2 regions of the Desulfosporosinus sp. SYSU MS00001 genome follow, and region 1 is predicted to be linked to the other one. Evidence: predicted binding sites of a transcription regulator. Region 1 holds the regulator's gene; the other holds the start of a gene.
The links. The regulator HrcA, encoded in region 1, represses chaperone genes, less so after heat shock. The targets are predictions, from matches to a motif close to TGTTAGCACTCNNNNNNNNNGAGTGCTAACA.
Positions count from the first base shown of each region.

Region 2: groES (co-chaperone GroES) is a predicted target of HrcA. The motif match lies at 5,216-5,246, and genes of this name have one in related genera.

Region 1 is NZ_JBNFTW010000001.1:246,526-254,329, reverse strand. Features, by position in the region: gene dnaK (molecular chaperone DnaK) at 1-784, opposite strand, end outside; gene grpE (nucleotide exchange factor GrpE) at 816-1,418, opposite strand; gene hrcA (heat-inducible transcriptional repressor HrcA) at 1,479-2,522, opposite strand; gene hemW (radical SAM family heme chaperone HemW) at 3,433-4,608, opposite strand; gene lepA (translation elongation factor 4) at 4,642-6,447, opposite strand; gene ACPUYX_RS01160 (carboxymuconolactone decarboxylase family protein) at 6,681-7,031, shown strand; gene ACPUYX_RS01155 (2Fe-2S iron-sulfur cluster-binding protein) at 7,516-7,804, opposite strand, start outside.
Region 2 is NZ_JBNFTW010000008.1:47,681-55,484, reverse strand. Features, by position in the region: gene mobA (molybdenum cofactor guanylyltransferase) at 1-378, shown strand, start outside; gene fdhD (formate dehydrogenase accessory sulfurtransferase FdhD) at 368-1,153, opposite strand; molybdenum cofactor riboswitch at 1,364-1,494, shown strand; gene moaA (GTP 3',8-cyclase MoaA) at 1,564-2,535, shown strand; gene moaC (cyclic pyranopterin monophosphate synthase MoaC) at 2,539-3,009, shown strand; gene ACPUYX_RS14740 (MOSC domain-containing protein) at 3,129-3,563, shown strand; gene mog (molybdopterin adenylyltransferase) at 3,563-4,060, shown strand; gene ACPUYX_RS14730 (NYN domain-containing protein) at 4,181-5,020, shown strand; gene groES (co-chaperone GroES) at 5,289-5,573, shown strand; gene groL (chaperonin GroEL) at 5,605-7,248, shown strand; gene ACPUYX_RS14715 (PadR family transcriptional regulator) at 7,615-7,804, shown strand, end outside.

The sequences.
Region 1 (7,804 bases):
GCTCAGTCATGGTGATAAAGGGAAGATTAACGTTAGAGGTTGTCACACCGGAAAGCTCAATTTTCGCCTTTTCAGCAGCTTCTTTTAAACGCTGCAGGGCAACACGGTCATTCGCTAGATCAACACCATTGGTCTTTTTGTACTCGGCCACCATATAATCAATGAGACGTTGGTCGAAGTCGTCACCGCCTAAGTGGTTGTTACCGCTGGTTGCTTTAACTTCTACCATACCTTGACTTAATTCGAGGATTGAAACATCGAAGGTTCCGCCGCCAAGGTCATAGACCAAAACAGTTTGATCCTGTTCTTTATCCAAGCCATAGGCCAAAGCAGCAGCTGTCGGTTCATTAATAATCCGTAATACTTCCAGACCGGCAATAGAACCGGCATCTTTTGTCGCTTGACGCTGAGCATCTGTAAAATAAGCAGGGACAGTAATTACTGCTTTATCTACGGTTTGACCTAGGTAAGCTTCGGCATCCGTTTTGAGTTTCTGCAGAATCATTGCCGAAATTTCTTGCGGACTGTAGGGCTTATCATCAATTTTCACTTTATAGTCAGAACCCATATGACGTTTAATAGAAATAACGGTCTTCTCAGGATTAGAGACTGACTGACGTTTAGCAACTTGACCTACCAAACGTTCTCCGGTTTTAGAAAAACCCACTACTGAGGGGGTTGTACGATTTCCTTCAGCATTAGGAATAACAACAGCCTCTCCGCCTTCCATAACGGCTACGCAAGAGTTTGTAGTTCCTAAGTCAATACCAATAACTTTACTCATGACTAATTTCCTCCTTCAATTCAGTAACACACTAATTCGAAACTTTAACCATCGAGGGACGCAGTACTTTTTCTTTCAGAAAATAACCCTTTTGCAATTCTTCTACCACGGTATTTTCCGGATGATCTTCAGATTCAACTCTCATAACAGCCTCATGAAGATTAGGATCAAAAGGTTGGCCAACAGCTTCCATTGGTTTCAAGCCAACTTTACTCAAAGCCGTCTGCAACTGGCGGAGAATCATATCGACACCCTGTGAAAAGACCGTTATATCAGGATTATTTTGGGCAGAACTCGTCGCCCGTTCAAAATTGTCTAAAACCGGTAACAACTCGCTCACAAGTTGTTCAGAGGCATATTTAACAATTTCAGTCTTTTCTTTTTGAGTCCGTCTCCTATAGTTATCAAACTCCGCCTGCAAACGCAAGAATCGATCATAGTTTTCATCTGCCTTAGCTTTGGCCTGAGTAAGCTCAGCTTCCAGGGCCAAAATTTTCTCGGCAGGAGTCATTTCGTTACTATTTGAATTATCGTTTTGAGTATCAGATTCTTTAGAACCATCTGATTCGCTGGCTGTATATTCCTCGTTCACATCGGACGTTTGATCCTTAAAAGTTTCTTCCTTCTTTTCCACTATTCACAATCACCTCACGTACTCTAAATTTTATATGGAATGAACCAAAAGGTTCAAACATCACTTATATCCGCGCGGCTTACCCCGCGCCAGCACCTCAGTCAAACTTTTCGTCATAAAATCGACAATTGCAATTACCTTACCATAATCCATTCTCGTCGGTCCCAAGACCCCCACAGCACCGATAGTCTTTCCATTCACCTTGTAAGTTGCCGAAATTACACTGCAATCCCGGAATTCCTTCAGAGTATTCTCCCCACCGATAGTAACATTTAGTCCTTCCTGATGCGGCAGCAGAAGTTTCTTCAGAGGCTCATTTTCCTCAAACACCTTGAACAAGCTTTTAACCTTATCTAAATCCCGAAATTCGGGCTGATTTAACATATTAAGAGTTCCACCCAAATAGATAGGCTCATCTTCTTCACTGCCATCCAAGATAGCATCAAGCATTTCCAAAGCATTATCAATCAAATTCCTTTGCCGGGACAATTCACTATAGATCTCATGCAACATACTTCGCTTAACTTGGTTTAACGAATACCCCTTCATTTTCTGATTAAAAACATCAGCAACCTTTTGCAGATCTTCCGCCGTTATAGTTTCGCCCACGTCAACGATATGATTTTCAACAACACCATTTTCCTTTACAATCACCATAATAACCTGACCCGGCCGATAAGGCAGAAAATGCATCTTGCCAAAAGCACTCTTTCCCTTTTGTGGACCAAGAACTAAACTAGTCAAGCTCGTTAACTCCGAAAGCAACCTGCTGGTATGGGAAACAACCTCTTGAATCTCGCAAATCTTCTTTGTGCTTTCCCGTTCAATAATTTCCTTATCCTCATCACTTAGAGTTTGGGCATCCATCAAACAATCAACAAAATATCGATAACCAGCATCCGAAGGAATTCGCCCCGCCGACGTATAGGGCTGTTCAATAAAGCCCAACTCCTCCAAATCCGCCATCTCATTGCGAATTGTAGCCGGAGAAACTCCCAAATCAAACTTTCGAGCAATAGTTCGCGAACCAACCGGTTCAGCGGTAGCAATATAATCCTGAACAATCGCTCGAAGTATTTTTCGTTTACGCTCATCCATTTGCATTCATGCTTCCCGCCTTTCACTGTTACCTCAAGTTGTTAGCACTCTCCTCTAATGAGTGCTAACATTTTATGTCTTCACATTACCACGCTCTTATATCTTTGTCAAGAATCATTTTCTCATATAATATGCCCTATTTTGAGAAACATTTTAAGCAATTCACAGCCCAAAATCATCCCTCAAGCGTGTCAAAGGGACGGTCCTACTGACACGCCTTGAATCCGTTTGAGCCCGTCTCACACCCCCAAAGCCCAGTTCGCAGCGTGACACGAGCACGAGGTCTTTACGGAAGCAGCCCAGCAAACTTCCGTTCCTGAGACCACCCTAAGATAAATCGTGTCAAAAGGACCGTCCCCCAGACACACCCCAACAGGCCCAAAACAGACGGTGCACATGAAATGTGCCGTCTCCCAACCTCTCAAGATCCAAACCCAAACATCCCTCAAAGAATTACTCTCACACCCCCAAAGCCCAGGGCGCAGTGTGACACAAGCACGAGGTCTTTACAGGAGCAGCCCAGCAAACTTCCGTTCCAGCGACCAATCCCCAGATAAATCGTGTCAAAAGGACCGTCCCCCCGACACACCCCCAACACACCCCAACAGGCCCAAGCCAGACGGTGCACATGAAATGTGCCGTCTCCCGAACTCTCAAGATCGAACCCAAACATCCCTCAAAGAATTACTCTCACACCCCCCAAAGCCCAGGGCGCAGTGTGACACAAGCACGAGGTCTTTACAGGAGCAGCCCAGCAAACTTCCGTTCCAGCGACCGACCCCAGATACGGGGCGGCGCACATGACGTGCGCCGCAGCCATAGCGCCACGGAGGGCGCTTATGGCTGGAACCCCGCTCCCCAAACCAGTCGCTGGAACGGTTAGTTTGCTCTGCGAGCGTACGACCCGAGGGCTGGGTCACCCTGCGCCCCCTACGAACTCCCGCAATATCCCATTCGCCACAAACGCATACTTCTCATTCAAACACAAACGATCACCCCGAATCACAAAGCAATCCCTATACCGATAGCGTTCCAAGACATCCCCATAAATATCCCTAAGATCAACGCCAAAATCCTCGCGAAACTTCGTAAAGCTAATACCCTCACCCAGCCGCAGTCCCAAAATCATCCGTTCAGCCATACATTCCTCGAGAGACAACATCTCTTTCCCTTCTTCATCAAGAGGTTCCTTCTCCTCATGAAGACTTGCCCAATAAGCCCGCACATCTTCCACATTCTTTTGCCGAACTCGTTTAAGACAAGATACTCCGCCAGGGCCTAAGCCCAAATACTCCTCTCCGCGCCAATAACCCAAATTATGCTGACACTCAAAGCCGGGAAGAGCAAAATTAGACGTTTCATAATGAATATAACCGGCCTTCCCCAAGCATTCCACAGCCCACTCCTGCATATCCGCTTGAAGGTCATCGTCAGGCAAACCTTGAGCGCCGGTTGATTCCGCCCTGTCTAAGCCTTCTTCAAAGCGATCATGCAATGGAGTCCCTTCCTCCAGCATTAACCCATAGAGAGAAAGATGTTCCGGCCTGTACGACAAGGCTTCTTCAACAGACCTCTTCCATGAGCTCATAGTTTGACCGGGAAGTCCAAACATCAAGTCCAAATTTATATTCGTGAATCCCAGGGTTCTTAGAAGCAGAACACCATCACGTGCCTGCTGAGCGCTGTGAATCCGTCCGACGTTTCTCAAAAGCTTATCGTCAAAGGCTTGGACCCCTAGAGAAAAGCGATTGATTCCGTATTCCCGCAGCACAATCAGCTTCTCTCGCGTAAGAGTCCCCGGATTCCCTTCTGTCGTCTTCTCCGCCCGCTCCGCAAAAGAGAAACTACGGGTAATAAGCTTCAGAAGATGTTCCAAATTATCAAGGGGCAGCGCTGTCGGAGTGCCTCCTCCGATAAAAAGAGAAGACACTCCTTGCGGAGCATCTTTTTGACGATTGGCCAGTTCAATTTCAAGGCCCTCTAAATATAAGGGGATAAGTTCCTTAGAGCAATTTGTCAGTCCATGAGAATAGAACGCGCAATAATCACACTTCTGAATACAAAAAGGAACATGAACATATAGAGAAGGCATAACTGGTACCTCTCTCCTTATAAATTTAGCCATCTAATCTTCAATCTTTAACACGGCCATAAAGGCATCTTGGGGAATTTCAACATTTCCAACCTGTTTCATGCGCTTTTTCCCCGCTTTTTGCTTCTCGAGAAGTTTTCGTTTACGGGAAATATCTCCTCCGTAACATTTCGCCAGGACATCTTTGCGCATAGCCCGAACCGTTTCGCGGGCAATAACCCGATTTCCGATGACAGACTGGATGGGGATTTCAAACATTTGTCTCGGAATAATCCCTTGCAGCTTTTCCACCAGTTTTCTGCCCCGGTTATAGGATTTCGACCGGTGAACAATAAAGGAAAGGGCATCCACCAACTCACCATTTAAAAGAACATCGATTTTAACTAAATCCGACTCCTTATAGCCTGCTAACTCATAATCGAGAGAAGCATACCCTTTGGTCCGGGATTTTAATTCATCAAAATAATCAAAGACGATTTCACTGAGGGGAAGTTCATAGACCAGTCTCACCCTGCTTTTGGACACATAATCCATCGCCAAATAAGTCCCGCGTTTTTCTTGGTTCAGTTCCATGATCGGCCCGACAAAATCAGCGGGAACCAGAATCGTCGCTTTAACTACCGGTTCCGCAATCGTCTCAATTTGATCGACAACAGGCAAATTGGAAGGATTGTCAATATCCAGGACTTCTCCAAGGATATTCTTCACTTTATAGATAACACTTGGCGCCGTAGTTATGAGATTCAAATCATATTCTCTCTCTAAACGTTCCTGGATAATCTCCATGTGGAGCAGACCTAAAAATCCGCAGCGAAAACCGAAACCCAGGGCAGCCGAAGTCTCCGGTTCAAACACTAAGCTGGCGTCATTTAGATGAAGCTTCTCCAAAGAATCCCGCAAGCGGTTATAATCATTGGTTTCGACGGGGTAAAGTCCGCAAAAGACCATCGGGGTGGATTTCCGATATCCCGGCAGTGGTTCGGCAGCAGGACGTTCAGCATCGGTAATTGTATCCCCAACTTGAGTGTCCTTTACATTCTTAATGCTGGCCGCGATAAAACCAACTTGCCCGGCTTTCAGTTCTTCGACGATTTTCATAGCAGGCGTGAATACACCCACTTCCGTCACTTCAAATTCCTTTCCCGTGGACATCATCTTCATCGTCGTCCCTTTGGCTACCCGTCCTTCAACCACCCGTACATAGGAGATTGCTCCTTTATAGGCATCGAACTTTGAGTCAAAAATTAAGGCTTGCAAAGGAGCCTCATCGTCTCCTTGAGGAGGTGGAACCATGGTCACGATTCTTTCTAAGATTTCCTCCACACCGGTTCCCACTTTTGCCGAAGCAAGAATAGCATCACTGGCATCCAGGCCAATGACATCTTCGATTTCTTGCTGCACTCGCTCAGGTTCAGCACTGGGGAGATCAATTTTATTAATTACCGGAATAATCTCCAGATTGTTCTCCAACGCCAAATAAACATTAGCCAGGGTTTGGGCTTCAATTCCCTGAACAGCATCAACCACCAGCAAGGCTCCTTCACAAGCTGCCAAGCTCCTGGACACCTCATAAGTGAAATCGACATGCCCAGGTGTATCAATAAGGTTCAGCTCATAAACCTCACCATCATTAGCCTGATAACTGAGGCGTACCGCCTGAAGCTTAATCGTTATCCCCCGCTCACGCTCCAAGTCCATGGAATCAAGGACCTGTTCCTCCATTTCACGCTTGCTTAGAGCTCCCGTATATTCAATTAAGCGATCCGCCAGCGTGGATTTACCGTGATCAATGTGCGCAATAATAGAAAAGTTACGAATACGTTGCGAAGCCTGTGCCAAGGTCTTCCCCCTCATTTCTATATCCAGAAATAGTAATTCAAAATTTCAGCTGATCCATCCTAAACATAAAGTATATCAGATAGTGAGGGAACTCCGCAAGAATCGTGTAAGACATCAGTAAAAAATCGCTGCAAGGAGAATAAATTTGACCATCTATTGCCAAATTAACATTAAACTTATGAGGAGCGAGATATTCAAAGAAAACCATAAGATATTATAGGGAGGAAAATAGTTTGGGCGATTACTTTGACAATCTGGACGCCATTGAGGAAAATTTGAAGTATTTTACAGCCAACCACGAGCAAATCTATCAAGCTTACGAGACCTATGGCAAATTAGTCCATGAAACAGGTCCCCTTGATCAAAAAACTTGCTGGTTAATTAAAGTCGCCTTGTCCACCGAATGTCAATACCCCTATGCTTTGAGAACGCATATTCTCAAAGCATTAACAGGAGGATGTACGAAAGAAGAAATTGAGCATGCCATGATGTTAGTAGCTCCCACGGCTGGGTTTCCTAAAACAATGTTTGGCATATTAACTTTGAGAGAAGTAGTCGACGAGCTTAACAGAAACATACAATAACTATAATCTTAGCCATAGAAACATTTCAATATAGAAGAGCCAAACTATCTACGGATTCCGAAGCTAAGAGCAGTAGGTGTTCAATTAATCACTGTCACATGAATGGTAACTCGAGTTCATTCTAGCAGTGAAGCATAGTTTTACGTAATTGTCTTACCGGGGAAGCGGTCGTTTTCCTAATTGGAGAAAATGATCGTTTCCTTTATTTATTATTTAAATAAGTCTCGAATAGTCGTTAGATCAAACTTATTTGTTATACTATATGATTTAGCAGCAATCTTAGTTGAGTTATAGTCAAATATGGTGATTCAGCCATTATTGTAGAGATTCATTCCGAACCTTCTGTTCCCGTTAGTCTTGATAGTTATCCAGTACGAATCTACATAATTATTATTTGGAAGACTAATTTCTCTTAGCTTTATCTGAGAAAAGCCATTCATAATGAATTTGAGGGAGGGGGACTTCTTGCTAACGTGGTTAAACTCTAGGCCAAAGAATTAAGCTTTTCCAGAATATCGCCGAGGCCTAAGAATTCTCCCCAGGTCACCTGCACAAATTCCCCGTCCTGTTTCACAAAAGGTCTTGCAGTGCGCTCGGGATTGTACCTTAAATCAGAACCAATTCGACCCTTCAGACAAAGAGGGCGGCCCGCAGCGGCTGTTTTGGCTGTAACTCCCACCATGTTACCGTTCTTAAAGTTAAGGTTGAATTTGCAGCCTGACTCACAAAACGTACACGTCACTTCTTCTGTTGTTAATTCCCACTCTCTGCCT
Region 2 (7,804 bases), on a different contig from region 1:
CGTAATCAGGGACCGTTGGCAGGACTTTATCAGGGTTTGAAAGCTGCCCACAACTCTTCTGTTTTTTTTGTCGCTTGTGATATGCCTTTTCTGCAAGGAGAGCTTATCCGCTTTCTGTTTCGTTGGGCACCAGACTATGATGTCGTCGTTCCACGGTTTCAGTCAGTAATTCATCCTCTCCATGCTTTTTATCGTCGGAACTGCCTGCCGGAAATTAAAAAAAATCTTGAGGCCGGTCGCCTCAAGATTACCGATTTGTTCTCTGCATGTTCCATAAAATATGTGGAGGAAACTGAACTAACGAGTTTTTCGGGTTTAGGTGATGTTTTTTGTAATGTGAATACTCCGCAGGAATGGTTAAATATCCTTAAACGATAATTCGTTCGGGACAGGTATAGATATTCAAGCGCTGTTCCCGTGCAAAGCCAATGACAGTAATGTTTAAGGCGGCGGCCTGAGATAACGCCATATCAGTTGGGGCACCACGGGCGATGAGAATGGGAACTTTCATTTTAGCAACTTTTAAAAGAATTTCAGAAGATACTCGGCCGCTAAAGAAAATAACATGGTTTTCAAGCTGTAATCCGGAGCGAAAGGCACTGCCGTTTAATTTGTCAAAAACGTTATGGCGGCCGATGTCGTAACTGGTTAAGATCACTTCGCCTTGATGTCCTACCCCACCGCTGTGGACTCCTCCGGTTGCCTGAAAAAGCGGAAGATGGTACTGTAAAAAACCGGCGTATTTGTAGGCTTCTTCAAGAGAAATACGATAAGTTGAGACGAGGGGTTTAACCATAAGTGCATCGTTAGCGAAGCAAAATGAAGCTCGGCTTTTTCCACAGCAAGCTGAAACAAAACGTTTGCTCATAAGTTCCTTTTGCAAAAGGCATGGTTTACCTTCGATCCATACTAAATGATCAGCAGGGTCCTGGCGAAGTTCATAGACGTCATTGGGAGTTTGGATAAAGCCCTCATTGAGTAAAAAACCTAAGGTTAGTTCTTCGGTTTGTGAAGGAGAACATAAAAGGGTAGCAATTTCTTCCCCGTTATAGTGAACGGTCAGGGGAATCTCTTGGACTATACAGTCTTCAACCTCTTCAAGCTGAAGGCCGTTGGCTTTTAAGATGGTATGAGTTACTATTTCCTTAGTCATGTATACCTCCTCGTACCCTGTTAACTCTAGTTTACAATATTTTAAGACAAATCTAAATCATTTTTTCTTTAAAATCTGATACTGAAAAATATAGAGGATTTTGGTGTCTTATCTCGAAAAGTATAAGGAACACTTAATATAATAAGTGTTGCAATTGGACAACTTATAACGATTCATTAGTTATGTTTTTTCATGGTATGAAGGTTTGAAAAATTTTGAATGCTCCGAAGCTGGCTTTTCTAAGGCAAAGGCTATGAGAACCAGACAAGTGTTTAAGACACTCGGGTATTACGGGAAACTGTAATATCTCCCATTGGAAAGGAGTCTGTTGACAGGAGGAAATAATCCCCCGGTTGTTTACAGACCGTGGCTTTTTTTTATTTATCTTGTAATAATAAGAGGGGGATTTTATGCAGGATCAATTTCAAAGGCAAATTGACTATCTAAGGATTTCCGTAACTGATCGATGTAATCTTCGCTGTAAGTACTGCATGCCAAGTCAAGGCGTAGCATGGATGCCTCATGAGGACATTCTTACTTTTGAAGAAATTCTTCGCTTAATGAGGCTTAGTACGCAGCTGGGGTTTCATCGTTTTCGCATCACAGGGGGAGAACCGCTTGTCCGCAGAGGGATTTTGGAGTTCCTGAGCAAAGGATCACAAATCCCCGGAGTTGATGATTTAATGCTTACCACCAATGGACTGTTGCTTTCTGAAATGGCCTTTGATTTAAAAGCTGCAGGTGTACGGCGTGTAAATATTAGTTTGGATACGATGAATCCTGAGCGGTTTGCTGAGATTACACGCGGCGGAGATGTTTCGAAGGTGATTCAAGGAATTTTCCGTTCTCTTGAAGCTGGGCTGAAACCGGTAAAAGTTAATGTTGTCGTTGTCCGTGATTTCAATACTCAAGATCTGCCTGGTTTTTTAACACTAGCCAAGCAGTATCCCATTCATATCCGTTTCATAGAACTCATGCCGATTGGCTCAAGTTCCGAAAGACGAAGTGATTTTGTTCCTATACAAGAGATGAAAGAATTGTTAGGAATTAAGCAATATGTTCCTTCAAAAGAGATTTTAGGCGGGGGTCCGGCAGAATACTTCCAGCTCCGTGACTTTAAAGGAAGTATTGGGTTTATCAGTGCTTTAAGTCGTCATTTTTGCAGTACCTGTAATCGCATACGTTTAACACCTGACGGCAAACTCAGGCCGTGTTTGCATAGTAAATTGGAAATTGATTTAAGGGAAGCGCTGCGAAATGGCAGTTCAGATCAAGATCTGTTGGATATAGTTGCCCAAGCAGTATGGCGTAAGCCTGCTGAGCATCATATGAATGAAGAAGCTCTGCAGGGCCAGCGTATTATGTCTCAAATCGGAGGTTAGAGGATGAATGATTTAACTCATTTTGATGAACAAGGGCGTGCCCGTATGGTCGATGTCAGTGATAAAGCAGAAACTTCTCGAGTTGCAGTAGCTCATGGAACCGTCCAGATGAAGCAAGAGACTTTAGATCGAATTCGCAGCGGGGGTATTGCTAAAGGAGATGTCTTGGCAGTTGCTCAGGTTGCAGGAATTATGGCTGCCAAACAGACTTCCCAGCTAATTCCCATGTGTCATCCTTTGGGAATAACAGGTGCCAAACTGAGCTTCAATTTTAAAGACCCGGGAGAAGTTGAGATTGAAGCGATTGTAAAAGTTCAAGGAAAAACAGGAGTTGAAATGGAGGCCCTGACGGCTGTGAGTATTGCCGCCTTGACCATCTATGATATGTGTAAAGCCATTGATAAATCCATGACGATCGGAGAAATATATTTGGTAGAAAAACAGGGCGGCAAAAGTGGACATTTTTTGCGCTGATCAAAGGCAAGAACAAGAGGTACAATAAGAAGCTAAACAATTATAAATATCATATTGGTCAGGTTCTTCTTATAAAGGGCGAGTAAAATGGAATATTCAGAGAAAGAGGGACGATGAAGGTGGGTAAAATTGTTGCAGTCTGCGTAAGTGAACGAAAAGGAATGCGTAAAAAAAATATAGGTGAGGGAATCTTAAAGGTCGGTTTTGGACTGGAAGGCGATGCTCATGGCGGGAATTGGCACCGAATGGTCAGTTTGTTAGGGATGGAAAGCATCAAGGCCATGCAGGACAAAGGGTTGGACGTTGGTCCCGGAGATTTTGCTGAGAACTTAACGACGGAAGGGTTGGAATTATTTTCGCTTCCCATCGGCACAAAGTTAAAAATAGGTGCATCAAGTATTGGCGAAGTAACTCAAATCGGCAAAGAATGTCACTCTAAATGCGCCATCTACTATCAAGCGGGAGATTGTGTCATGCCCAAGGAAGGGATTTTTATTCGCTTACTGGAAGGCGGAGCAGTTCGTGTAGGGGATACTATTGAGGTGATCGAATAGTGGTAAGAGTTGGAATAATTACGGCAAGTGATAAAGGCTCACGCGGAGAACGAGAAGATCATTCAGGTCCCGCCTTAAAACAGATGGTTCGGGAAATGGGGTGGGAGGTTGTTGAATATGCGGTTCTTCCTGATGATCAATTGCTCCTTGAAAAAACCCTGTGTAAGTGGGCCGATGAAATTAACCTGGATTTGATATTGACGACCGGCGGTACTGGGTTCTCCCCCCGAGATGTCACGCCAGAAGCAACACTGGCTGTCGCTGATCGTTTAGTACCGGGCATAGCGGAAGTGATGCGTCAAGAAAGTTTAAAAGCGACTCCAAAAGCGATGCTGAGCAGAGCGGTGGCTGTCATCAGAAAGCGAACTCTTATTATCAATATGCCAGGAAGTCCTAAGGCTGTTCGCGAATGCTTTACAGCGATTTCTTCGGCTTTGCCGCATGGTATTCAAATTCTCAAGGGGGAAGCGAGCGAATGTGCCACTCCCGATAAATAAGATAACGTCTTAGAGTTAAGGGCTTGCACAGTCTTGTGAAAGCTCTTTAACTTTATCCCTTTGCTTGTCACTCTTGTCCAGGATTTAGCGTATGATATCACAGAGGTGGCTTGAAAGGTGATGATAACAATGACTAAGGCCATTGCGTTTGTTGATTACGAGAATATCTGGACAAGTTTACTTGAACGAGGCTGTGAACTGACACCGGAACAGTTAGTTCAATATTTACAAACTTACGCCCAAAAAAACGCCATGGACTTGCAAGCTATTTATTTGTATGCTAATTTTGATCGTGAGGAATTTTGGCGTACTCAAACAAACTTTGAAAAGACAAATGTCTTCACGAGACATGTATTTAGTAAGAATAATTATGCTAGTACCGGATTGCGCCGTAATGCTGCCGATTTAGAACTGATGCTGGAAGCTCAAGAAATTTTGCTCACACGAACAGCGACCTTCGACCTGTTTTTATTAATCACAGGTGATGGAGATTTTCTTTCCCTCCTACGCAAAATCAGAGCTTGGGGTAAAGAGGTTAAAGTTGTTGGGGTAGGCGGCAGTGTCCATCATTCTTTGCAGCCTTACTGTGAAGGAGACGACCTTTTAGAATGGGTGTTTCATGAGAACACGGAAGCAGAGTATCAACCGGCAACAGATTTAGAGCGGGGGGTTCAAATTATTGGTTCGCTTCAAATCCGATTACCTTATGTGGCTTCAACTAAGGCAAGAGCAGCCTTAGCAGAGCTTCTAGGGCGCTCTATTCCTCAAGTCAAAGAGTTGATCCGGTATTTATTGAAGGAAAATATGCTTTCCGAGAAGGAGCATCTGGACAGCAATTTGAAAATAGGTAAAACTAAGATCTACCTTCTTAACCAAAAACACAAGAAAGTAAGGGAAGCCCTTGGGCCGATGCTTGATGAAGTAACCCAACGCCAATTAAAACTAATTTCGGAGGACTAGATGAATAAAATGGTAATAATATGGAAACTATAGTTTCTAGTGATTTAAAGGTCTTGGAGTAAGATCTAAGCTATATAATCAAAAGACCTATATAGCAAATTGGAGAAAACGGGATATATTTAAGGTACAAGACAAAATTCGGCTATTTGGGGGGGTTGCTTTCCGCTGTCCCCTTGCATATTATTATAGTGATATTGTTAGCACTCAATAAAGCCGAGTGCTAACAAATTATAAACTAATAAATAACATTAAGGAGGGTCTTTTCTTCATGAACATTAAACCTCTCGCAGATCGGGTAGTCATTAAAGCGCTCCCGATGGAAGAAAAAACAAAGAGCGGAATCATTATGCCGGATACGGCTAAAGAGAAACCGCAAGAAGGCGAAGTTGTGGCTGTAGGGCCTGGCAAAATGGAAAAAGGGACTCGCGTTGCACTTGATGTTAAACCAGGTGATAGAGTCATTTATTCTAAATATGCAGGTACTGAAGTTAAGTATGATGGTGAAGACTACCTGATTTTAAAAGAAGCAGATATCCTGGCTATTCTCGGTTAATTAATTAACATTTACTTAAGGAGTGAATAACGTGGCAAAGCAAATAGTTTTTAATCAAGATGCTCGGCATGCTTTAGAGCGTGGTGTCAACGCTCTCGCAGAAGCTGTTCGTGTTACTCTCGGACCTAAAGGCCGTAACGTTGTATTAGATAAAAAATTTGGATCTCCCTTAATCACTAATGATGGAGTTACGATTGCCCGTGACATTGAACTCGAGGATCCGTTTGAAAATATGGGTGCTCAACTTGTTAAAGAAGTCGCTACCAAAACTAACGACGTTGCTGGTGACGGAACAACGACTGCAACCGTTTTGGCGCAAGCCATCATTAGAGAAGGTTTAAAGAATGTCGCTGCCGGTGCCAATCCCATGGGAATTAAACGTGGTATTGAGCAAGCGATCGAGCTCGTTGTGGGAGACATTAAAGCCAATGCTAAACTTGTGGAAACAAGCGAAGCTATTGCTCAAGTTGCCTCAATTTCTGCCAGTGATAAAACAATTGGCAGCTTAATCGCTGAAGCTATGGAAAAAGTAGGTAAAGATGGAGTTATCACCGTTGAAGAAGCTAAGGGTATGACAACTGAGTTAGAAGTTGTTGAAGGTATGCAATTTGACCGCGGCTACATTTCAGCTTATATGGTTACTGATACTGAAAAAATGGAAGCTGTGCTCAATGATCCTTACATCCTGATTACCGATAAGAAAATCAGCTCAATTCAAGATGTTCTGCCTGTACTCGAAAAAGTTGTACAAGCAGGCCGTCAATTGTTAATCATTGCTGAAGATATTGACGGAGAAGCTTTGGCTACCCTCATTGTCAACAAATTAAAAGGCACATTCGTCTGTGTCGGTGTTAAAGCTCCTGGTTTCGGTGACCGCCGCAAAGCTATGCTGGAAGATATCGCCGTACTTACAGGCGGAACAGTTATTACCGAGGATCTTGGTCTGAAACTGGAAAATACTACTGTTGATATGCTTGGACGTACACGTCAAGTTCGCGTTACTAAAGAAAACTCCACCATCGTGGAAGGCGCCGGTGACGTCGAGGATATTAAGAAACGTGTCGAAGCAATCAAGAGACAAATCGATGAAACCACTTCAGACTTCGATCGTGAAAAACTCCAAGAACGCTTAGCAAAATTATCCGGCGGCGTTGCTGTAATTCAAGTCGGTGCAGCTACTGAAACCGAAATGAAAGAAAAGAAACTTCGGATCGAAGATGCTTTAGCTGCTACCCGTGCTGCCGTTGAAGAAGGTATTGTTGCCGGCGGCGGAACAACCTTGATTGACGCTATTAGCGCTTTGGATAAACTTCAACTGACAGGCGATGAAGCAACAGGAGTTATGATTATTCGTCGTGCTTTAGAAGAGCCCCTGCGTCAAATCGCTAACAATGCCGGTCAAGAAGGTTCGGTTGTTGTTGAGAAAGTCCGCTCCTCCAATAGAGGAACCGGTTTCAACGCTGTAACCGAAGTTTATGAAGATATGATCGCAGCCGGTATCGTGGATCCTGCTAAGGTTACACGTTCAGCTCTGCAAAACGCCGGTTCCATCGCTGCAATGTTGCTCACCACTGAGTGCTTGGTCTCTGACCTGCCTTCTAAAGACAATGGTGCTGCTGCTATGGCTGGTATGGGCGGCATGGGTGGCATGGGTGGCATGGGCGGCATGATGTAATAAAAGCCCTGTATTCCCACAAATACAAGGCTCTATCATACATCAATTTAGCTCTGACCACATTTTGACCACATTGAGAATATATTATAGAGGTTTCTCATGAGTTCATCGAACTTTTGGGAAGCCTCTTTTTATTTCTTCTTTATTCGTAGATTATGAATTATTAACAATTATTTTATTACTAATACATATGTAATTTAGATTCAATTAGCTCAAAAATATTAACAGTACTAATTATAGATTAAACACTATTTTGCTATAATTTATCTCGAGAAATTTCCTGTGGGTTTAAGTTATTGTTTCTTGACATATATAGATTATCTATATATTATTGTACATAGATAATCTATATATGGAGGGAAGAATGTGACAATTGATAAAAGTTTTTTAACCGGGAATACTACTATGCTGATTTTAAGACTGCTTGACGAAAATGATATGTATGGGTACCAAATGATTGAAGAGCTTCGTAAAAAGTCAAATAACGTTTTTGAGTTAAAAGCAGGAACATTATATCCGTTGCTCCACACTTTAGAGAAAAAGAACATGGTTACTT